DNA from 3 places in the Pseudomonas sp. NPDC007930 genome. Region 2 is predicted to be linked to each of the others. Evidence: predicted binding sites of a transcription regulator. Region 2 holds the regulator's gene; each other region holds the start of a gene.

Region 1 (7,983 bases), on a different contig from region 2:
ACCACCGGCGCTTCAACCTGGCTGGGCAGGCCGGCGAACAGCGGCAGTTGCCGCTGCACGCTGGCGACTTCCCAGCGCGCGCGAAAGCGGTGCCCGGCCAGCCCGCGCAAGGCCCCGGCGTCGGCCAGCAGTTCGCGGGCGCGGGCGTCGAGGCCGCTGCGCTCGGCCAGCTCCGCCACATCGGCGAACGGCCCGGCCTGGCGCGCCGCTACGATTGCCTGGGCGGCCGCTTCGTTGAAGCCGCGGATCATCCGCAGGCCCAGGCGAATCGCCGGCTGTTCACCACCGCTGGCCTCGAGCGAGCAGTCCCAGGCGCTGTGGCGCACATCGACCGGGTGGGTTTGAATGCCATGGCGGCGGGCGTCCTGCAGCACCTGATCGGGGCTGTAGAAGCCCATCGGCCAGCTGTTGATCAGCGCGCAGGCGAAGATTGCCGGTTCATGGCATTTGAGCCAGGCGCTGGCGTAACACAGCAAGGCGAAGCTGGCCGCGTGGGACTCCGGGAAGCCATAGCTGCCAAAGCCTTTGATCTGCTCGAAGATGCGCGCGGCGAAGTCCTCGCTGTAACCGTTGCGCAGCATGCCCTCGCGCAGCCGCAGCTGGTGCGGCTCCAGCCCGCCGTGGCGCTTCCAGGCGGCCATGCTGCGGCGCAACTGGTCGGCCTCGCCGGGGCTGTAGTCGGCGGCGACGATCGCCAGTTGCATCACCTGTTCCTGAAACAACGGCACGCCCAGGGTGCGCTTGAACACGGCCTCCAACGCTTTGCTCGGGTAGCTCACCTCCTCCTCGCCATGGCGGCGGCGCAGGTACGGGTGGACCATGTCGCCCTGGATCGGCCCCGGCCGCACGATCGCCACCTGGATCACCAGATCGTAGAACTCCTTGGGCCGCAAGCGCGGCAGCATGGCCATCTGCGCCCGTGATTCGATCTGGAACACCCCCACCGTGTCGGCCTTGCCGAGCATCGCGTAGGTGGCCTGGCAATCGGCCGGGATGTCTACCAGGCCCATGCGCGGGCCGCCGCGCCATTGCTGGCGCAGGGCAAAGCAGCGGCGCAGGCAACTGAGCATACCCAGGGCGAGCACGTCGACCTTGAGCAGGCCGACCTTGTCGAGGTCGTCTTTGTCCCACTGGATCACCGTGCGCTCGGCCATCGCGGCGTTTTCCACCGGCACCAGGCTGTGCAGCGGCTGCTCGCTGATCACGAAGCCGCCCGGGTGCTGCGACAAATGCCGGGGGAAGCCCACCAGCTCGGCGGTGAGCACCAGCACCCGGTGCAACGCCGGGCTGGCCGGGTCGAAACCGGCCTCGCGCAGGCGTTCCGGGCTGGGCAGCTCATCGCCATAGCGGCTGGCACAACCGGCCAGGGCGGTGACCTCATCGGGCCCCAGGCCCAGCGCCTTGGCCACGTCGCGCAGGGCGCCGCGGCCCTGGTAGCTGCTGGCCACAGCAGTCAGCGCGGCGCGCTGGCGGCCGTAGCGCTGGAAGATGTACTGGATCACCTCTTCGCGGCGCTCGTGCTCGAAATCGACGTCGATGTCGGGCGGCTCATTGCGCTCGCGGCTGATGAAGCGCTCGAACAGCAGCGAGCTTTGGCTCGGGTCGATGGCGGTGATGCCCAGGGCGAAGCACACCGCCGAGTTGGCCGCCGAGCCCCGGCCCTGGCAGAGGATGTGGCGCTCGCGGGCAAAGCGGACGATGTCGTACACGGTCAGGAAGTACGGCTCGTAGCCCAGGTCGATGATCACCTCCAACTCGCGTTCGAGCTGCGCGGTGGGCACGTTGCCAGGGCTGCCCCAGATCCGCCGCGCGCCCTCGGCGGTGAGCTGGCGCAGCCAACTGGCCGGGCTGTGGCCCTCGGGCACCAATTCGCGGGGGTACTGGTAGCGCAACTCGGCCAGGCTGAAGCGGCAGCGCGCGGCGATGGCCAGTGCCTCGTCGAGCAGCTCGCGGCCATACAGCGGTAACAGTTGCTCGCGCGGGCGCAGGTGGCGCTCGCCGTTGGCGAACAGGCGCTGGCCAGCCTCGGCCACGGTGGTGTGGTGGCGGATCGCGGTGAGGGTGTCTTGCAGGGCGCGGCGGCCACGGGCATGCATGTGCACATCGCCGCTGGCCACGCAGCGGATGCCCAGCGCCGCGGCGGCCTGGCGCCAGCGCGCCAGCCAGAGGGCATCGTCGGCGCCGCGGTGCAGCTCCACCGCCAACCACAGGTTGGCGCCGAACACGCCCTTGAGCCAATGCCCATGGGCCAGGTTCGGCAGCGGGCCGGGCAGCCACAGCGCCAACAGCCCCTGGGCCTGGCTGAAGTCTTCGCGCAGCAGCCGGTACTGGCCCTTGCCGGCGCGGCGCCGGGCCAGGGTGATCATTTGGCACAGCGCCTGGTAGCCGGCCAGGCTCTCGGCCAGCAGCACGCAGCGCGGGCCCTGCTCGACCGCCATTTCGCTGCCGACGATCAGCGCCACCCCGGCGGCCTGGGCCGCTTCCCAGGCGCGAACGATGCCGGCCAGGGTGCATTCGTCGGTGATCGCCAGGGCCTGGTAGCCCAGCGCCGCGGCGCGACTGAACAGCTCGGCGGCGGTGGAGGCGCCGCGCTGGAAGCTGAACGCCGACAGGCAGTGCAGCTCGGCGTAGCCGGCGCTCACCCGAACCACCCTTGCAGCCACAGCGGCGCCGGCTCGGCAAGGTTACGGTAGGCCCAGGCCAGGCGGCCGTCGGGCAAGCGCACGCGGTAATAATCGCGGCGCACATCGCCACCGTCCCACCAGCCGCTTTCCACCCGCTCCGGGCCGGCCTGCGCCGCCCAGGGCCCGCTGAACGGCTGGGCCTGGGGCAGCAACCAGCCGGGCCGCGCGCCAGCCGGCTGGGCCTGCGCGCCGGGCACCAGGCACCAGGCCTGCTCGGGGCGGTGGTCGGCGGCATAGCCCAGCCCGCTCACCGCGTCATCGCCCAGCCGCGCGCGCAGGCGCTCGCGCAGTTGCTCCCAGGGTTGCTGCTGCTGTGGCCGGGCGGCGAACAATTCATGGTGGCCGGGCACGAACGGCGGCAACTGCTCGGCCAGCAGGCGCAGGCTGCGCACCGGCCGCGGCACCTGCACCGGTTCCAGCCGGCCACGGGCCAGCTCGAACAGCCGCTCGGCATCGCGCTCTGGCGCCAGCAGCCCGACCGGCACCTCGGTAGGCGGGCCCTCGGCGTGCTCCAACTGCAGCACGAAACGCTGCACGCCGCCGTCGCGGGCCAGCACGAAGGCGGCCAAATCCGCCAGCAGGCGGCGCACCGGGAACAACAGCGCCTGGGTGTTCTCGACGTCGTAGTTCAGCTCCAACCGCGCGGCGAAGCGCTCCGGTGGCTGGTAAAAGCCCAGGGCCAGTGGCGCCAGCCCGCGCAGGCGGTCGAGGTGCAGCAACAACTCCGCCGGAAAGCGCCGCGCCACCTGCTGGCGCGGCAGCGCCAACAGTTGCCCCAGCTTACGCAGGCCCATGCGCTGGCAGCTGGCGGCGTGCTCGCGGCTGAGCCCGGCGCGGTCGATCGGCAAGGCCTGCAGCAGCGGTTCGAGGGCGCCCGGCTCGGTCACCTCGATGCCGGCGTGCAGGTTGGCCAGCACCCGCGCTGCCACCGGGTTTGGCGCCAGGGTAATGCGCCGGCCGAAGCCCAGTGCGTTCAACTCTTCGTGCAAGCGCGCGGCAAAGCGCGGCCAGGGGCCGAACAGGCTCAGGCTCGAGCCCACCTCCAGCAGCAGCGCACGCGGGTAATGCAGGCTCACCTGGGCGCTGAAACCATAGCCCCAGGCGGCCAGCAACTGCTCGGCCTGGGCGATGCTGGCCGGGCAGTGCTCGGCGCTGTCGAAGCCCTCGGCCAGGGCCTGGGCGGTGCTCAGCGCCTGCCCCGGGCGCAGGCCCAGCGCCCGCGCCGGGGTGTTGACCGCCTTCAGCACGCGCCGCTGCGGCGGCCCACCGAGCAGCACCAACGGCCGCCCAGGGTCGGCGCAGCCGCGCAGCACGCCATCGAGCGCCAGTTGCGGGAACAGGATGCAGGCCCAGAGCATACGCGCCTCAGGCCGCCGGCCAGGCGATCGGCTGCGCCGGCGCGCGCCCGCCACGGCACTTGAGCACCCGCCATTGCGCCGGCTGGGCGTCTATCGCCAGGCGCAACGCGGCCGGCGAGGGGTTCAGCGCGGCCTGTTGATCGCGCAGGGCGAAGGCCAGGGTGTGGCCGGTTTCCGCCGCCACCTGCAGGCGCCGCAGCGCGCGGTCGTCGGCCTGGCCGGGCCAGCACAGCACCGCCCCGCAACTGCCCGAGCGCAGGCACTGCTCGGTGGCCCACAGCGCTTCCTTGGCGCTGGCGCGCACCCAGCTCAGGTGTTCGAGCACCACCCCTGCGGCCTGCCAAGCCTGGGGGTACGGCACCCACGGCGGCGCCACCAGCACCACCCGCTCGCCCTCGGCGGTCAACCGCGCCAGGCTCGGCCACAGCAGTTGCAGCTCGCCACAACCCGGGGCGGCCAGCAGCAGCTCGGTGAGGGCCGCCGGCGGCCAGCCGCCAGCGGGCAAGCAGGCGTCGAGCGCGGCATGCCCGGTCGGCTGCGCTGCCTCGGCCGAGGGGGCCTGCACCGCGCGCCCGCGCCAGACGCGGCGCTGGTCGAGCAGGCCGTTGAGGTTGACCCGCGCCAGGCTCATGGGCGGGCTCCGTAGAACATAGGCATAGGGATACTGGGCAATAGGGGCTTGGGCGGTATTCTGACCGAATAACTGTATGGATGACCAGTTATTTTGCCAGTCTCTGCCCAATGGTGGCGGCTGCGCGCGCTGTTCGGTACCCGGGTGCCCAACGAAAAACCCCGGCCAATGGGCCGGGGTTCAGGGTGCTACACAGCGGCGCGGCTCAAGCCTGGGCGTCCCAGGCGCGGTCGCCGTGCTCGTCCTTGATGCGGGTGGGCAGGCCCATCACATCCAGCGCCTTGAGGAACGGCTCAGCCGGCAGTTCTTCGACGTTGGCCATGCGTTGCACGTCCCACACGCCACGGGCCACCAACAGGGCCGCGGCCACCGGCGGTACACCGGCGGTGTAGGAAATACCCTGGCTGTCGGTCTCGGCGTAGGCTTCTTCGTGGTCGGCCACGTTGTAGATGAACACCTCGCGCGGCTGGCCAGCCTTGGTGCCCTTGACCAGGTCGCCGATGCAGGTTTTGCCGGTGTAGCCCGGGGCCAGCGAAGCGGGGTCGGGCAGCACGGCCTTGACCACCTTGAGCGGCACCACTTCAAGGCCTTCGGCGGTCTTGACCGGTTTTTCGCTGAGCAGGCCAAGGTTCTTCAGCACGGTGAAGACGTTGATGTAGTGCTCACCGAAACTCATCCAGAAGCGCACGTTGGGCACGTCGAGGTTCTTCGACAGCGAGTGCACTTCGTCGTGGCCGGTGAGGTACAGGTTCTGCGCGCCCACCACCGGCAGGTCGTCGGTGCGCTTGACCTCGAACATGCGGTTGCTCGCCCACTGGTTGTTCTGCCAGCTCCACACTTGCCCGGTAAATTCGCGGAAGTTGATTTCCGGGTCGAAGTTGGTGGCGAAATATTTGCCGTGTGACCCGGCATTGACGTCGAGAATGTCGATCGACTCAATGCGGTCGAAATACTGTTGTTGCGCCAGCGCTGCATACGCGTTGACCACACCCGGGTCAAAGCCTACGCCCAGGATCGCGGTGACGTTCTTCTGTTGGCATTCCTCGAGGTGTTTCCACTCGTAGTTGCCGTACCAGGGCGGCGTTTCGCACACTTTGCCCGGTTCTTCGTGAATGGCGGTGTCCAGGTAGGCCACGCCGGTATCGATGCAGGCACGCAGCACCGACATGTTCAAAAACGCCGAGCCGACGTTGATCACGATCTGCGATTCGGTTTCGCGGATCAGGGCTTTGGTCGCCTCTACATCCAGTGCATTGAGCGCGAAGGCCTGGATGCTGGCGGGCTGCTTGAGGCTGCCCTTGGCCTTGACGCTGTCGATGATGGCCTGGCATTTGGAGATGTTGCGCGACGCGATGGCAATACGACCGAGTTCGTCGTTATGCTGCGCGCACTTGTGGGCCACCACCTTGGCGACACCTCCTGCACCAATGATAAGAACGTTCTTCTTCAATTTCTCTTGCTCTCCTTAATACGCCAGCTTACGACAGGCTGGACAGGTAATCGGCAAAACCGAACTCACGCTTGACCTCGACGCTACCGTCGAGTTGTTTCACTACGATGGCCGGCATCTTCAAGCCGTTGAACCAGTTCTTCTTGACCATGGTGTAACCGGCCGCGTCGACGAACGACAAACGGTCGCCGATCGCCAGTGGGCGGTCGAATTGGTATTCGCCGAAAATATCCCCGGCCAGGCACGACTTGCCGCACACCATGTAGGTGTGTTCACCGTCGTTGGGCGCCATCTTGGCATTGAGGCGGTAGATCAGCAGGTCGAGCATGTGCGCTTCGATCGAGCTGTCGACCACGGCCAGGTGCTTGCCGTTGAACAGGGTGTCGAGCACGGTCACTTCCAGCGAAGCGCTCTGGGTGATGGCCGCCTCGCCCGGCTCCAGGTACACCTGCACGCCGTAGGTCTCGGAGAACGCCTTGAGCCGCGCGCAGAACGCCTCGAGCGCATAGCCTTCGCCGGTGAAGTGAATACCGCCGCCCAGGCTGACCCATTGCACCTGGTGCAGCAGGTGGCCGAAGCGCTGCTCGATGTGCCCGAGCATCTTGTCGAACAGGGCGAAGTCGCCGTTCTCGCAGTTGTTATGGAACATGAAGCCGCTGATCTGCTCGATCACCGCTTCGATCTTGGCAGGGTCCCACTCGCCCAGGCGGCTGAACGGGCGCGCCGGGTCGGCCAGCAGGTAGTCCGAGCTGCTCACCTGCGGGTTGACCCGCAGGCCGCGGGTCTTGCCCTCGCTGGCCTCGGCGTAGCGCTGCAACTGGCCGATGGAGTTGAAGATGATCTTGTCGCAGTTCTCGAGCATCTCGGGGATTTCGTCATCGGCCCAGGCCACGCTGTAGGCGTGGGTTTCGCCGGCGAACTTCTGCCGGCCGAGCTTGAGCTCGTACAACGACGACGACGTGGTGCCGTCCATGTACTGTTCCATCAGGTCGAACACCGACCAGGTGGCAAAGCACTTGAGCGCCAGCAGCGCCTTGGCCCCGGAGTGTTCGCGCACGTAGGCGATCTTCTCCAGGTTGCCCAACAGCTTTTGTTTGTCGATGAGGTAGTACGGGGTTTTGATCATGGCGTGGCCTCCGGCCGGGCAGCCAAAAAAAGATGCGCATTGTGCCTTCACTTGGCCTCGATCGAAAGGGCAAGGGCGGGATTCTCTGATCAGGGGCGGGCTTTTTGATACCCTGCGCGCTCCCCCAGCCTAGCCACGCGTGCCATGCCGAAAAAGCCCCGTTCCCCCACCGCCGCCCACCACCCGGCCGGCGCCCCGACGTTGATCGATGTGGCCAAGGTCGCCGGAGTGTCGCCGATCACCGTGTCGCGCGCGTTACACCGCCCAGAGGTAGTCAGCGACAAGGCCCGCGAGAAGGTGCTGGCGGCGGTGGCGCAGACCGGCTACGTGCCTAACGCCCAGGCCGGCAGCCTGGCCAGCAATCGCAGCCGGCTGGTGGCGATCTTCCTGCCGACCATCGCCAACTCGATCTTCGCCGACACCGTGCAGGCGCTGATGGACCGCCTCACCGTGGCCGGTTACCAAACCTTGCTGGGCCTGACCGGCTACTCCGCCGAGCGCGAGGAAAAACTCCTCGAGGCGGTGCTCGGCCGGCGCCCCGACGGCATCGTGCTGACCGGCACCCTGCACACCGAAGCCAGCCGCCTGCGCCTGGCCCGGGCCGGGGTGCCGGTGGTCGAGGCCTGGGACCTCGCCGAGGCGCCGCTAGACATGCTCGTGGGGTTCTCCCACGAGGCGGTCGGCCAGGCGATTGCCGAGCACCTGCTGGCCAAGGGTTACCAACGCTTTGGCAT
Region 2 (7,983 bases):
ATTTCGAGCCGCACTGGGAGAAAAAACGCGGCCAGGTGGTGGCGTTCGAGCAGGTCACCCTGTACGGCTTGATCATCGTTGGCCGGCGCCCGGTGCACTATGGCCCGATCGACCCGCCAGTGGCCCGCGAGCTGTTCATCCGCGAGGCGCTGGTGCGCGGCGAGATCAACTCCCGGGCGCGCTGCCTGGCGGCCAACCGTGCTTTGCTCGAGCAACTCGACGCCCTCGAGGCCAAGGCCCGCCGGCGCGACATCCTCGCCGATGAAGACACCCTCTACGCCTACTATGACGCGCGGGTGCCGGCCGAGGTTTACCAAACCGCCACCTTCGATGCCTGGTACCGCAGCGAGAGCCAAAAGCAGCCGCAGCTGTTGATCATGCAGGAAGACGACGTGCTCGCCCGCGAGGCGTCGGAGGTCACCGCCAAGCAATACCCCGACACCTTGCAGTGGGGTGAGCTCAGCCTGCCGCTGAGCTACCACTTCGAGCCCAATCACCCGCGCGATGGCGTCACGCTGAGGGTGCCGGCGCCGTTATTGCCGGCGCTGCCCGGCGAACGCCTGGAGTGGTTGGTGCCAGGCCTGATCGAGGCCAAGTGCACGGCGCTGGTGCGCAACCTGCCCAAGGCCCTGCGCAAGAACTTCGTGCCGGTGCCGGATTTCGTCCGCGCCTCGCTCGAGCGCCTGGCCTTCGGCGATGGACCGTTGCCCCAGGCACTCGGCGCGCAGTTGCTGCGCATGACCGGCGCGCGGGTTGCCGATGAGGCCTGGGCCGAGGCGGCCGCGCAGGTCGAGGCGCACCTGAAGATGAACATCGAAGTGGTCGATGCCCAAGGCAAGCCACTGGGCGAGGGCCGCGACCTGGCCGCGCTCACCGCGCGCTTTGCCGAGGCCAGCCAGGCCGCGCTGGCGCTGCCGGCCAAGGCCGAGGGCCAGCCGCCGGTGCAGGCCAAGGCTTTCGGCAACGTGGCCGAAACCGCCCGGCAGAACATCGCCGGCCTGGAAATGACCGTGTACCCAGCCCTGGCCGAAGAGGGCGGTGAAGTGCGCCAGGCGCGCTTTACCACCGCCGCCGAGGCCGATTGGCAGCACCGCCGCGCGCTGCAGCGGCTGTTGCTGCAGCAGCTGGCGGAACCGGCGAAGTTCCTGCGCGGCAAGCTGCCCGGGCTGACCGAACTGGGCTTGCTGTACCGCGACATGGGCCGGGTCGAGGCGCTGGTCGAAGACATCCTGCTGGCCAGCCTTGACGCCTGCATTCTCGACGGCGAAGCCAGCCTGCCACGTGACGGCGCCGCGCTGGCGTCGCTGGCCGAGCGCAAGCGTGGCGCCTGGGCCGAACACGCCGAGCGCCTGGCGCGGCTCACCCTGGAAGTGCTCAAGCTGTGGCACGGCGTGCAAAAACGCCTGAAGGGCAAGATTGACCTGGCCCGTGCCGTGGCCTTGAACGACATCAAGCAGCAGGTCGGCGCACTGGTCTATGCTGGGTTCGTGCGGCAAACACCCGCGTTGTGGCTCAAGGAGCTGCCGCGCTACCTCAAGGCCATCGACATGCGCCTCGACAAACTCCCCGGCCAGTTGCAGAAAGACCGGATGTGGAGCGGCGAATTCGCCCAGGCCTGGGCGCAGTACAGCGCGCGCCTGGCCAAGCATGGCCAGGAAGGCAAGCACGACCCGGAACTGGAAACGTACCGCTGGTGGCTGGAGGAGTACCGCGTGTCGTTGTTCGCTCAGCAGTTGGGCACCAAGGTACCGGTCTCCGATAAACGCCTGGCCAAGCAGTGGTCGCAGGTCGAGGCCTGAACCCGGTACGGGCGTACCGGGTTGTGGCAAACTCCGGTGTGCCGGCCGCGTTGTGTGCGGCCGGCGCCCCTACAATCATGAGGATGGATCGTGCATAAGGCTGTTATCAGTGGCACCGGTTTGTACACACCGCCCCACAGCATCAGCAACGACGAACTCGTTGCCGCGTTCAACACTTACGTCAACCAGTACAACGACCAGCACGCGGCCGCCATCGAGCGCGGCGAGGCCGAGGCGCTGGCCGAGTCCAGCGCGGCGTTCATCGAGAAAGCCAGCGGCATTCAAAGCCGTTACGTGATGGACAAAACCGGCATCCTCGACCCGCAGCGGATGAAGCCGCGGTTGCCCGAGCGTGGCAACGACGAGCCGTCGATCCTCTGTGAAATGGCCGTGAGCGCCGCCCGCCAGGCGCTGCAGCGGGCCGGACGAACCGCGGCCGATGTCGACGCGGTGATCGTCGCCTGCTCCAACCTGCAACGGCCTTACCCGGCCATCGCCATCGAAGTGCAGCAAGCGTTGGGCATTGCCGGCTTTGGTTTCGACATGAACGTGGCGTGCTCGTCGGCCACCTTCGGCATCCAAACCGCATGCAACGCGGTGCAACTGGGCCAGGCCCGCGCCGTGCTGGTGGTCGACCCGGAAATCTGCACCGGGCATTTGAATTTCCGTGACCGCGACAGCCACTTCATTTTTGGCGATGCCGCCACCGCGGTGCTGGTGGAACGGGCTGACCTGGCCAGCTCGGCCCATCAGTTCGATATCGTCGGCACCAAGCTGCTGACGCAGTTCTCCAATAACATCCGCAACAACTTTGGCTTTCTCAACCGTGCCGAAGAGGGCCCCGCGCTGGCCGCGGAAAAGCTGTTCGTACAGGAAGGCCGCAAGGTGTTCCGCGAAGTGTGCCCGATGGTCGCCGAGCTGATTGGCCAGCACTTGGCCGAGCAGGGCATCGCGGTGGAAGCGGTACAACGCTTCTGGCTGCACCAGGCCAACTTGTCGATGAACCAGTTGATCGTTAAAAAACTGCTGGGCCGTGATGCCGAGCCCCACGAGGCCCCAGTGATTCTCGACCGTTACGCCAACACCAGTTCGGCGGGCTCGGTCATCGCCTTGCACCTGCATCAGGACGACCTGCCCAGCGGCGCGTTGGGTGTGCTCAGCTCGTTCGGCGCCGGTTATTCGATTGGCAGTGTGATCCTGCGCAAACGTTGAGGCTTACCCCAGGCGGATGTTCAGGCTTTGTGCCTGGCCTGCCTGGGCCGCCAACACCAGCTGTTGGCGGGCGGTGGTATTGAGCGGTGTTACCCAGCTCACCACGGTGTGGCTGTTGCCCAAGGCCAAGGCCTCGCACGCCAGCTCCAGGGCGGTTTGGCCCTGGCGCGGCTGCAGCAGGCGAATACGTTCGCGGTTGAGCCCCGCATCACGCAGCCAGGCGTGGGTCAGGCTGGCCGGCGGCGCAACCAGCGTTAACCAGCGCTGTTCGCGGGCCTGGCTCAGGGACTGCAGCACCGGCGCCAGCAGGTTCAGGCAGCTTCCCGCGGACCCCCGCAGTGCCAGCTCGCTGAACACTTCGGTGTCATCGACCTCGGCAACGCTGGCCCCGTAGGGCTCGCGCGGCTCGGCCACGAACAGTGGTTTACCGGCCGACGGTGCCATAAAAGCCTCGAACAGCGACAGTTGAGCCTGTTGAGGCCGGGTGGGGGTAGCGGGAATACACTGCATGACGCCTCCTCGTTAACGGCGGATCACGCCGACACTCAGCCCTTCGATCACCAGATCCTGCTCCCGCAGGTCGACCTCGATAGGGGCGAACTCCGGGTTTTCCGCCAGCAGGCGGACCTTGCTGCCACTGCGCTGGAAGCGCTTGACGGTCACTTCGTCGCCGATGCGCGCCACTACGATCTGGCCGTTGCGGGCTTCGCGGCAGGTGTGCACGGCGATCAGGTCGCCATCGAGAATGCCCACGTCCTTCATGCTCATGCCGTGCACGCGCAACAGGTAGTCGGCGCGGGGATGGAAGAACCCCGGGTTGATGTTGCAGGATTCCTCGATGTGCTGCTGCGCCAGGATCGGCGCGCCGGCAGCGACACGGCCGATGATCGGCAGGGTGTCGTCTGCCTTGGCGTCGCCGGTGCCACCCGGGATGCGGATGCCGCGGCTGGCGCCTGGGGTCATCTCGATGGCGCCCTTGCGGGCCAGTGCCTTGAGGTGCTCCTCGGCGGCGTTGGCCGATTTGAAACCGAGCTGCTGGGCGATTTCGGCGCGCGTGGGCGGGAAGCCGTTGTCTTCGATGCAGCGCCGGATGAAGGCCAGGATTTCTGCCTGGCGGGGCGTCAGTTTCAGCATGGTAGGGGCTCTGGTTTTTTGTACAGTGACTGGGATTATATACAGTGGAACGGTCTTGGCAACCCTCATTTTTGCCCGGGAACCTTGTAAAGCTTGACCATCTGGCCGGAAAATGCAGCGCCCGGCTTGACAGCCGAGAGGGCTGAAACGTAAGTTTCAAACACTTGTTTGCCTGCCGGAGTGACCATGGCCCAATCGGAGACTGTCGAACGCATCCTCGATGCCGCCGAACAACTGTTCGCGGAGAAGGGCTTCGCCGAAACGTCCCTGCGCCTCATTACCGGCAAGGCCGGGGTGAACCTGGCCGCGGTGAATTACCACTTCGGCTCCAAGAAGGCGCTGATCCAGGCGGTGTTCTCGCGCTTCCTCGGGCCGTTTTGCGCCAGCCTCGAACGTGAACTCGACCGCCGCGCGGCGTTGCCGGCGCACAAGGCCAGCCTCGAGGAGCTGCTCGAGGTGCTGGTCGACCAAGCCATGGTCGTGCAGCCGCGCAGCAACAATGACCTGTCGATCTTCATGCGCCTGCTGGGCCTGGCCTTCAGCGAAAGCCAGGGGCACCTGCGGCGCTACCTCGAAGACATGTACGGCAAGGTGTTTCGCCGCTACATGCAGTTGGTCAACGACACCGCGCCGCGCATTCCGCCGCTGGAGCTGTTCTGGCGGGTGCATTTCATGCTCGGCGCGGCTGCCTTCAGCATGTCGGGTATCAAGGCGCTGCGGGCGATTTCCGAGAACGACTTCGGCGTCGACACCTCCATCGAGCAGGTGATGCGCCTGATGGTGCCGTTCCTGGCCGCCGGCATGCGTGCCGACAGCGGCGTGACCGACCCGGCCATGCACGCCGCGCAATTGCGCCCGCGCAGCAAGCAGCCGCAGGCGGCGGCCAAGGCCTGAGCCGTGGCCGGCGCCTGCGCCATCCGTTAAAGTAGCGCCCCCACTGCTTTGAAGGATTGCCCATGACTGCCCGCTTGCAAGGCGCCTTGATGGTCGACGTGGCCGGTACCTGGCTCAGCGCCGAAGACCGCCACCTGCTGCGCCAACCCGAAGTGCGCGGCTTGATCATCTTCGCCCGCAACATCGAGCACCCGCGCCAGGTGCGCGAACTCACGGCTTCGATTCGCGCCCTGCGCCCGGACCTGATCCTCGCCGTGGACCAGGAAGGCGGCCGCGTGCAGCGGCTGCGCCAAGGCTTCGTGCGGCTGCCGGCGATGCGCCGCATCGCCGAGGCGGCCAACGCCGAATACCTGGCCGAGCAATGCGGCTGGGTGATGGCCAGTGAAGTGCTCGGGGTGGGCCTGGACCTCTCTTTCGCGCCGGTACTCGACCTCGACCACGGGCGCAGCGCGGTGATTGGCCAGCGCGCCTTCGAAACCGACCCGGCGCGCGCGGCGCTGCTGGCCGGTGCCTTTATACGTGGCATGAACCAGGCCGGCATGGCCGCCTGCGGCAAGCACTTCCCTGGGCATGGCTGGGCCGAGGCCGACTCCCACGTGGCGATCCCGGTCGACGAGCGCGACCTGGCGGCGCTGCGCCAGCAAGACCTGATCCCCTTTACCCGGTTGCTCGGCCAGTTGGCGGCGGTGATGCCGGCCCATGTGATCTACCCTCAGGTAGACGAGCGCCCGGCGGGCTTCTCGCCACGCTGGCTGCAGGGCATTCTGCGCGGCGAACTGGGCTTTGACGGGGTGATTTTCAGCGACGACCTGTCGATGGCTGGTGCCCATGTGGTGGGCGATGCCGCGGCGCGGGTCGAGGCGGCGTTCAGCGCGGGTTGCGACATGGGCCTGGTGTGCAACGACCGCGCCGCGGCCGAGCTGGCCTTGAGCGCGGCGCAACGCTTGAAGGTCACCCCGGCGCCGCGCATCGCGCGCATGGCCGGGCGCGCCACCCCGGGGCGGGAATACCGCCAGCATCCGCGCTGGTTGCACGCATTGGGCGCGCTGCGCGACGCACAATTGATCGACTGAGGGTTACCCATGGCGGTTTACGCAATCATCGGCGGCTCCGGGCTGGCACAGCTCGAGGGTTTGCGCATCCAGCGCACCCAGGTAGTAGAAACCCCCTACGGTGAGCCTTCGGCGGAGCTGGCGATCGGCGAGTTCGGCGGCCATGAGGTGCTGTTCTTGCCACGCCATGGCAGCCCGCACCGGCTGGCGCCGCACCAGGTCAACTACCGCGCCAACCTCTGGGCGCTCAAGCAGGCTGGCGCCGAGGCGGTGCTGGCGGTCAATGCCGTGGGCGGCATTCACCCGGCCATGGGCACCGGCCACCTCTGTGTGCCGCATCAGTTGATCGACTACACCAGCGGCCGCGAGCACACCTACTTCGCCGACCCGCTGGAGCCGGTGGTGCACATCGACTTCAGCGAACCCTACAGCGAACCCCTGCGCCAACGCCTGCTCGCGGCCCTGGCTGCCGAGGGCCATGCCCACAGCGCCCAGGGGGTGTACGGCTGCACCCAAGGCCCACGGCTGGAAACCGCCGCCGAGATTGCCCGGCTGGAGCGCGACGGCTGCGACCTGGTGGGCATGACCGGCATGCCCGAAGCTGCCCTGGCCCGTGAGCTGGGGCTGGCCTACGCGTGCCTGGCGCTGGTGGTCAACCCGGCGGCCGGCAAGGGCACCGCGGTGATCAGCATGGCGCAGATCGAACAGGCGCTGGAGGCGGGGATGGGCAAGGTGCGCGGCGTGTTGGCGCGGGTGCTGGGTACGCCTTGAGGGGCCCTCGGCTGAAATAAAAAAGGGCCAGCAAACGCCGGCCCTTCTTCACACCAACCAGCGCCTCAGGCGTTGGCTGCCTCGCGCACCCGCAGCTCATGGCGGTTGCCACGGAACAGCACCAGGGTAGCGATCAGCCCCATGATGGCCGCACCGGTCAGCCACAGGCCAGGCGCGGCCTGGTTGTCGAGGTAGTGGATCAGCCAGGTGCAGGCCGCCGGGGTGAAGCCGCCGAAGGTGGCGGTGGCCAGGCTGTAGGCCAGCGAGAAGCCGGTGGTGCGCACTTCTTTCGGCATGATCTCGGTCAGCGCCACGACCATCGCACCGTTATACGAGCCATACAGGAACGACAGCCACAGCTCGACCATCAGCAGGTGGCTGAAGCTTGGCGCGCTGACCAGCCACGACAGCAGCGGGTAGGCGGTCACGATGGCCAGGATGGTGGTGGCCAGCAGCAGCGGCTTGCGGCCGATGCGGTCAGACACCGAGCCCATCACCGGCAGCCAGATGAAGTTCGAGATACCCACGCACACCGTCACCACCAGCGCGTCGAGGTCCGACAAGTGCAGCACGCTCTTGCCGAAGGTCGGGGTGTAGGCGGTGATCAGGTAGAACGACACGGTGGTCATCACCACCAGCGCCATGCCGGCGATGACCAGGCCGAAGTTCTGGCCGATCGAACGCAGCACGTCGGCGAACGCCGGGCGATGGGTACGGGCTTCGAACTCCGGGGTTTCTTCCAGCGAGCGGCGGATCACGAAGATCGCCGGGACGATGGCGCAACCGACCAGGAACGGCACGCGCCAGCCCCATTCACCCATGTCTTGCGGCGACAGGAAGTGGTTCAGCAGCACGCCGAGCAGGCCGGCGAACACCACCGCGACCTGTTGGCTGGCCGACTGCCAGCTGACGAAGAAGCCTTTTTTGCCCGGGGTGGCGATTTCCGAGAGGTAAACGGAGACGCCGCCCAGCTCCACGCCCGCCGAGAAGCCCTGCAACAGGCGCCCGAGCAGTACCAGAATGGGCGACACCACCCCGAGTGTGGCGTAGCCGGGCACCAGCGCGATCAGCAAGGTACCGGCGGCCATCATTGCCAGGGTCACGATCAGGCCTTGGCGGCG
Region 3 (7,983 bases), on a different contig from region 2:
CGCCCGGCACTCCGGCTGTGCCGGGCGATGGGCCCTCCAACCAACACCCAAAAAAAAGCCCAGCATCGTGCTGGGCTTTTTTATGGGCCAACCCCTTACTGCGGGTTGGTTTCCAGCGGCTGCGGGCTGGGCACGGCGGTGGGCTTGGCTTCGTCGACGCTCTTTTGAATGTCATCGAGCAGCGAGCCTGGTTTGGCCGGGGCTTCTTGCGGCTGTTGCTTCGGCTGGTCGGCCGGTGTAACCGCATTGCCACTGTCGCCGCCCATGATGGCCTGGTCACGGCTCACGCCGGGCATGAAGTCACCCGAGAGGCTGGCCAATTGGTCGTTGTCGTTGAAGATCAGGCTGACGCGTTCCTGCTGGCGCGTGGCGCCACCGGGCATCATGCTGTACAGGTAATCCCAGCGGTTCGGGTGGAAAGTGTCGACGATCAGGGGGTTACCCATGATAAACCTTACTTGCCGACGGGTCATTCCGGGCTTCAACTGGTCTATCATGTCTTGTGTAACGACATTGCCCTGCTGGATGTCGATTTTGTAAACCCCGGGGAAAGAACAACCGGCGAGCGCGAGCAGGCCCACGATGGTGAGGCTGGTGAGCAAATGCTTGGTGTTTTGCATCGGTGGGCGACTTCCACTATCTTGGCTGGGTCAACGAAAGCCCCGATCATACCCGCATTGAATGAAGCTGCGAAAGCAGCAATCGGCGAGAAAGCTCACATGGTTGAAAACAACGAACTACGTAAAGCAGGTCTGAAGGTTACCCTGCCAAGGGTCAAGATCCTGCAGATGCTGGACTCGGCCGAACAGCGGCACATGAGTGCCGAGGATGTGTATAAAGCCCTGATGGATGCGGGTGAAGACGTTGGCCTGGCCACGGTTTACCGTGTGCTGACCCAATTCGAAAGCGCCGGTTTGGTGGTGCGTCACAACTTCGACGGCGGCCATGCCGTGTTCGAACTGGCAGACACCGGCCACCACGATCACATGGTCGATGTCGACTCGGGTGAGGTGGTTGAATTCGTCGATCACGAGATCGAAAAGCTGCAGCACCGGATTGCCGAAAGCCATGGTTATGACCTGGTCGAGCACAACCTGGTGCTGTATGTGCGCAAGAAGCGCTGAGCTAGGGTCATGAAAAAAGCGCCTGTATGGGCGCTTTTTTTATGCCTGGCGTTCGGACTCTCTGCTCTAGCGCGCAGTGCCCTGGGTCACCATCTTCTTGGCATGCGCCAGTGACTCCCGGGTCAAGTCGATGCCCCCCAGCATGCGGGCGATCTCCTCGATCCGCTCGGCCTTGCTCAGCGCCTTCACCGCGGTGTGGGTGGTGTCGTCGCTGCGCAGCTTGTGCACGAACAGGTGATGGTGGCCCTGGGAGGCCACTTGCGGCAGGTGGGTGACCGTCAGCACCTGGCCGCGCTCGCCCAGCCGGCGCAGTAGCTGCCCGACCACCTCGGCGGTGGGCCCGCCGATGCCGACGTCGACCTCGTCGAACACCAGCGTGGGAATGCGCGAGGTTTGCGCGGTGATCACCTGGATCGCCAGGCTGATGCGCGACAGCTCGCCCCCGGAGGCGACCTTGGCGATCGACTTCAATGGCAGCCCCGGGTTGGCGCTCACCAGCAGTTCGACCTGCTCCAGCCCGTGGGGGTGCAGTTCGCTGCCGGTGAACGGCCGCAGGGCAATCTCGAAGCGCCCGCCGGGCATGCCCAGGCGGTGAATCTCCGCCGCCACGGCTTCGGCCAGGTGGCTGGCGGCCTGGTGCCGCAGGTTGCTCAGCTCTTGGGCTTTTTCCTGGTAGTGGCGGGCGTAGGCGGCGATTTCCTCGGCCAGCTTCTCGAGGGTTTCGTCGCTGGCGTTGAGGCTTTCGACCTCCTCGAACAGGCGCTGGTGCAGCGCGGCCAACTCATGGGGCTGCACGCGGTGCTTGCGCGCCAGGGTGTACACCGTGTCGAGGCGTTCCTCGATGTACTGCAGGCGGGCTGGGTCTGCGTCGAAGTGGTCGATGAAGCGGTTGAGTTCGCCCACGGCTTCTTCTACCTGGATCTGCGCGTTGGCCAGCAGGCCGGCGGCTTCCTGCAGTGGCTTGGGCGGGTTGTGCAGGCTGCCCAGGCGGTTCAGGCAACTGTGCAGGGCGCTGAGGATGTTGCCCGAGTCGCTGTCGCTGCATTGCTCCAGCACCTGCCGGCCGGTGGCGAACAGGCCCTCGGCGTTGGCCAGGTTTTGCTGTTCTTCCTCGAGGCTTTCGAGCTCATGGTCGGCCAGCGCCAGGTTGTCGAGCTCTTCAAGCTGGTAGCTGAGCAGTTGCTGGCGCGCGCGCACTTCATCGCCGGCGTTGCTCAGGCGCTCGAGCTCTTGGCGGGCCTGGCGCCAGCGCTGGCCGGCCAGTTGCACCTGGCGCGCGAGGTCGCTGGCGCCGGCGTATTCGTCGAGCAGCCGGCGGTGGGTGTCGGGCTTGAGCAGCGACTGGTGTTCGTGCTGGCTGTGGATGTCGATCAGCAGTTCGCCCAGCGCCTTGAGGTCGCCGAGGGGGCAGGGGGTGCTGTTGATGTAGGCGCGAGAACGGCCTTCGGCGGTGATCACCCGGCGCATGATGCACTGGCCCTCGTGGGCCAGATCGCGTTCGTCGAGCCAGTCGCGGGCTTCGCCGATCTGGCTGATGTCGAAGGTCGCGAGGATGTCGGCTTTGTCTGCGCCCGGGCGCACCACGCCGGGCTCGGCGCGGTCGCCCAGGGCCAGGCCGAGGGCGTCGAGCATGATCGATTTGCCCGCGCCGGTTTCGCCGGTGATCACGCTCATGCCGCGCTGCAGCTCGAGGTCGAGGTGCTCGACGATGGCGTAGTTATGAACGGACAGGTGCACCAGCATGCTCGGCTCCCGGGCAAAAACACGAAGTAGTGTTTATTTATACAGTTGTTTTCAGGTGCCTGGCAATGCCGAGGGTTAGGCCAAATAGCGCGCACCGCCTTGCCGCTTATCGCCAAAAAGAATTTATCCCGCCGTTCGCCCCATTGCCCCTTGAAGCGCCGAGCACAGGCCCCATATAGGCGGGCAGAAGTGCGAGCCCGTTGCTCGCGACGTGATCCCAAAGGAGATTTCCATGGCTGATGAACAGAAGCTGGACGAGCAGAACCCAGCCGCTAACCCGGCCCAGGAAGGCGCTGGCGAAGACCTCGGCGCGCGTGTGGTAGCCCTTGAAGAAGAGCTGGCCGCCGCCAAGGACCAGGCCCTGCGCGTGGTCGCCGACCTGCAGAACGTGCGCCGCCGCGCCGAGCAGGACGTAGAAAAGGCGCACAAGTTCGCCCTCGAGAAGTTCGCCAACGACCTGCTGCCGGTGATCGACAGCCTGGAGCGTGGGCTTGAGCTGTCCAACGACCAGGACGAAGCCCTGCGCCCGATGCGCGAAGGCATGCAGATGACCCTCAAGCTGTTCGCCGACACCCTCAAGCGCTACAACCTCGACGCGCTCGACCCTCACGGCGAGCCGTTCAACGCCGAACAGCACCAGGCGATGGCCATGCAAGAGAGCGCCGACGTAGAGCCGAACACCGTGCTCAAGGTGTTCCAGAAGGGCTACCTGCTCAACGGCCGCCTGCTGCGCCCGGCCATGGTCGTGGTCAGCAAGGCGCCGGCACCGGTTTCGCCTTCGATCGACGAAAAGGCTTGAAATAAAACCGGCCGCCCCCATCTAGTCGGCAAGCGTTCAGTGCTACCGCAGCCAGCCACCACTGCTGCGGCAACCCAATTCGAAGTTTCTGGAGAGTTTTAACATGGGCAAGATTATCGGTATCGACCTGGGGACGACCAACTCGTGTGTCTCCGTGATTGAAAACGGCAAAACCAAGGTGATCGAGAACGCCGAAGGCGCTCGCACCACGCCGTCCATCATCGCCTACACCAACGACGGTGAAATCCTCGTCGGCCAGTCGGCCAAGCGCCAGGCCGTGACCAACCCGACCAACACCCTGTACGCGGTCAAGCGCCTGATCGGCCGCCGCTTCGACGAAAACGTCGTGCAGAAAGACATCGGCATGGTCCCTTACAAGATCGTCAAGGCGAACAACGGTGACGCCTGGGTCGAAGTCAAAGACAAGCAAATGGCACCGCCGCAAATCTCCGCGGAAGTGCTGAAAAAAATGAAGAAAACCGCCGAAGACTACCTCGGCGAGGCCGTGACCGAAGCGGTCATCACCGTGCCGGCCTACTTCAACGACAGCCAGCGTCAGGCCACCAAAGACGCCGGTAAAATCGCTGGCCTCGACGTAAAACGCATCATCAACGAACCCACCGCCGCGGCCCTGGCCTACGGCATGGACAAGTCCAAGGGTGACCACACCATCATCGTTTACGACCTCGGTGGCGGTACCTTCGACGTGTCGGTGATCGAAATCGCCGAAGTCGACGGTGAGCACCAGTTCGAAGTGCTGGCCACCAACGGTGACACCTTCCTCGGTGGTGAAGACTTCGACCTGCGCCTGATCGACTACCTCGTTGAAGAATTCAAGAAAGAAAGCGGCATCAACCTCAAGGGCGACCCGCTGGCCATGCAGCGCCTGAAGGAAGCCGCTGAAAAAGCCAAGATCGAGCTGTCGTCGAGCCAGAGCACCGACGTCAACCTGCCGTACGTGACCGCCGACGCCACCGGGCCGAAGCACCTGAACGTGAAGATCTCCCGCGCCAAGCTCGAAGCCCTGGTCGAAGACCTGGTCACCCGCACCATCGAGCCATGCCGCATCGCCCTGAAAGACGCCGGCATCGACCCGTCGAAAATCGACGATGTGATCCTCGTCGGCGGCCAGACCCGCATGCCGATGGTGCAAAAGGCCGTGAGCGACTTCTTCGGCAAAGAAGCCCGTAAAGACGTCAACCCGGACGAAGCCGTGGCCATGGGTGCTGCCATCCAGGGCGCGGTACTGGCCGGCGACGTGAAAGACGTGCTGCTGCTCGACGTCAGCCCGCTGACCCTCGGTATCGAAACCATGGGCGGCGTGATGACCCCGCTGATCGAGAAGAACACCACCATCCCGACCAAGAAGTCGCAGGTGTTCTCCACCGCCGACGACAACCAGGGCGCCGTGACCATCCACGTGCTGCAGGGCGAGCGCAAGCAAGCCGGGCAGAACAAGTCGCTGGGCAAGTTCGACCTGGCCGAGATCCCGCCAGCCCCGCGTGGCGTGCCGCAGATCGAAGTGACCTTCGACATCGACGCCAACGGCATCCTGCACGTCGGCGCCAAAGACAAAGCCACCGGCAAGCAGCAGTCGATCGTGATCAAGGCCAACTCGGGCCTGTCGGACGAAGAAATCGAGCGCATGGTGCGTGACGCCGAGGCCAACGCCGAGGAAGACCGCAAGTTCGAAGAGCTGGCCGCTGCCCGCAACCAGGGTGACGCGCTGGTGCACTCGACCCGCAAGATGATTTCCGAAGCCGGCGACAAAGTCACCGCCGAAGAAAAAACCGCCATCGAAGCAGCACTGTCGGCGCTGGAAGCCGCGGTGAAGGGCGACGACAAGGCGGCCATCGAAGCGAAGATCGAAGAACTGTCGAAAGTCTCCGCGCCGGTGGCGCAGAAGATGTACGCCGAGGCCGAGCAACCCCAAGCGGGCGCGCAGCCTGCCGGTGGCGCCGAAGAGCCGAAGAAGCACGACGACGTGGTCGACGCCGAGTTCGAAGAAGTGAAAGACAACAAGTAACCGCTTGTTGATCGCCGGTTCCCTACGCTTGCGTGGTGGCTGGTAGGATGTCGCCGCGCGGGGGCCTTGCCCCCGCGTTGGCGCGTCTGGCGTCCGGCTTTTGCAACACCTTTTTTCTCTTGCCCGCGCACCCATGGCGCGGGCCATTGCGGCAGGTAGCCCGTGACCAGGGTTGCCGTTTCCCCGCTTTCTACTCACGGTGTGCCGCCTGGGGCATGCCAGGCAGTTCGCTGCCAAACGTCATCGAGAGTGTGAAAAAGAACTTATGGCCAAGCGTGATTATTACGAAGTGCTGGGGGTCGAGCGCGGCGCCAGTGAAGCCGACCTGAAGAAGGCGTATCGCCGCCTGGCGATGAAATTTCACCCGGACCGCAACCCGGGCGATAAAGAAGCCGAAGACAAGTTCAAGGAGGCCAACGAGGCCTACGAAGTGCTGTCTGACACCAGCAAACGCACCGCCTACGACCAGTACGGCCATGCCGGGGTAGATCCGAGCATGGGCGGCGGCGCCGGCGGCGCGGGCTTCGGTGGGGCGAACTTCTCCGACATCTTCGGCGATGTGTTCAGTGACTTCTTTGGCGGCGGCCGTGGTGGCGCCCGTGGCGGTGCCCAGCGCGGCGCCGACCTGCGCTACACCCTCGAGCTCGACCTCGAAGAAGCCGTGCGCGGCACCACGGTCAGCATTCGCGTGCCCACCCTGGTCAACTGCAAGCCCTGCGACGGCAGCGGCGCGAAAAAAGGCTCCGCGCCGATCACCTGCCCCACCTGCGGTGGTGTTGGCCAGGTGCGCATGCAGCAGGGCTTCTTCTCGGTGCAGCAAACCTGCCCGCGTTGCCACGGCCAGGGCCGGATCATCTCCGACCCGTGCGACAGCTGCCACGGCGAAGGCCGTGTCGAAGAATTCAAAACCCTCTCGGTCAAGGTGCCGGCGGGCGTCGACACCGGCGACCGTATCCGCCTGGCGGGCGAGGGCGAGGCCGGTGCCCATGGCGGCCCGACCGGCGACCTGTACGTGGTGATCAGCGTGCGCGAGCACGCGATCTTCCAGCGTGACGGCAAGCACCTGTTCTGCGAAGTGCCGATCGCCTTCACCGATGCCGCCCTGGGTGGCGAGCTCGAAGTGCCGACCCTCGATGGCCGGGTGAAGCTGAAAATCCCCGAGGGCACCCAGACCGGCAAGCAGTTCCGCCTGCGCGGCAAGGGCGTGGCCCCCGTGCGTGGCGGTGGCCCGGGTGACCTGATGTGCCGCGTGGCCGTCGAAACCCCGGTGAACCTCGACCGCCGCCAGCGCGAGCTGCTCGAAGAGTTCCGCGCCACGCTCGAGGGCGACAGCTCCCACTCGCCGAAGGCCAGTGGCTGGTTCGAAGGCATGAAGCGCTTTTTCGGCGATCTTTGACGGTTTGGAAGGAACGCACACATGCGACGTATAGCTGTGACCGGCGCCGCCGGCCGCATGGGCAAGGCCCTGATTGAAGCCGTACACAAAGAGGCCGGTGCCGGCCTGACCGCGGCCATCCACCGCCCCGACAGCACCCTGGTCGGGGCTGACGCCGGCGAGCTGGCGGCCCTGGGCCGCATCGGCGTGCCGTTGTCGGGCGACCTGGCCCGGGTGGGCGATGAGTTCGACGTGCTGATCGACTTCACCCACCCTTCGGTGACCCTGCGCAACCTGGCCTTCTGCCGCAAGGCTGGCAAGGCGATGATCATCGGCACCACCGGCTTTACCGAAGACGAAAAAGCCCGCTTGGCCGAAGCCGGCAAAGACATCCCGATCGTCTTCGCCGCCAACTTCAGCGTGGGCGTCAACCTCTGCCTGAAACTGCTCGACACCGCCGCGCGGGTGATGGCCGAAGACGCCGACATTGAAATCCTCGAGGCGCACCACCGGCACAAGGTGGATGCGCCCTCGGGTACCGCGCTACGCATGGGTGAGGTCGTTGCCAAGGCCCTGGGCCGTGACCTGCGTGAAGTTGCCGTGTACGGCCGCGAAGGCCAGACCGGCGCCCGCGACCGCCAGACCATCGGCTTTGCCACCGTGCGCGCCGGCGATGTAGTGGGCGACCACACCGTGCTGTTCGCCACCGAAGGCGAGCGCGTCGAGATCACCCACAAGGCCTCCAGCCGCATGACCTTCGCCAAGGGCGCGGTGCGCGCGGCCATGTGGCTCGACGGCCGCGCACCGGGGCTTTACGACATGCAAGACGTTCTGGGGCTACACTGATACCACCTTTCCGGCAGCGCCCGGAAAACAAGGCGTTTTCGCGGTGGACCAAAAAACAGTTTTTCTGTAA

The links. The regulator LexA, encoded in region 2, represses DNA repair genes until DNA is damaged. The targets are predictions, from matches to a motif close to CTGTNTNNNNANACAG.
Region 1: imuA (translesion DNA synthesis-associated protein ImuA) is a predicted target of LexA. The motif match lies at 4,746-4,761, and genes of this name have one in related genera.
Region 3: recN (DNA repair protein RecN) is a predicted target of LexA. The motif match lies at 2,897-2,912, and genes of this name have one in related genera.

Annotation. Positions count from the first base shown of each region.
Region 1 covers NZ_JBIBKC010000009.1:128,165-136,147, reverse strand. The annotation lists gene ACFZCE_RS18855 (error-prone DNA polymerase) at 1-2,642, opposite strand, end outside; gene ACFZCE_RS18850 (Y-family DNA polymerase) at 2,639-4,042, opposite strand; gene imuA (translesion DNA synthesis-associated protein ImuA) at 4,050-4,673, opposite strand; gene ACFZCE_RS18840 (saccharopine dehydrogenase NADP-binding domain-containing protein) at 4,879-6,123, opposite strand; gene ACFZCE_RS18835 (carboxynorspermidine decarboxylase) at 6,152-7,249, opposite strand; gene ACFZCE_RS18830 (substrate-binding domain-containing protein) at 7,394-7,983, shown strand, end outside.
Region 2 covers NZ_JBIBKC010000005.1:155,264-163,246, forward strand. The annotation lists gene hrpA (ATP-dependent RNA helicase HrpA) at 1-1,799, shown strand, start outside; gene ACFZCE_RS13340 (beta-ketoacyl-ACP synthase III) at 1,890-3,011, shown strand; gene sulA (SOS-induced cell division inhibitor SulA) at 3,015-3,521, opposite strand; gene lexA (transcriptional repressor LexA) at 3,534-4,145, opposite strand; gene ACFZCE_RS13355 (TetR family transcriptional regulator) at 4,332-5,039, shown strand; gene nagZ (beta-N-acetylhexosaminidase) at 5,114-6,112, shown strand; gene ACFZCE_RS13365 (S-methyl-5'-thioinosine phosphorylase) at 6,122-6,862, shown strand; gene ACFZCE_RS13370 (tricarballylate/proton symporter TcuC) at 6,928-7,983, opposite strand, start outside.
Region 3 covers NZ_JBIBKC010000020.1:54,268-62,250, reverse strand. The annotation lists gene ACFZCE_RS24585 (outer membrane protein assembly factor BamE) at 96-620, opposite strand; gene fur (ferric iron uptake transcriptional regulator) at 720-1,124, shown strand; gene recN (DNA repair protein RecN) at 1,191-2,867, opposite strand; gene grpE (nucleotide exchange factor GrpE) at 3,100-3,666, shown strand; gene dnaK (molecular chaperone DnaK) at 3,770-5,692, shown strand; gene dnaJ (molecular chaperone DnaJ) at 5,958-7,088, shown strand; gene dapB (4-hydroxy-tetrahydrodipicolinate reductase) at 7,110-7,913, shown strand.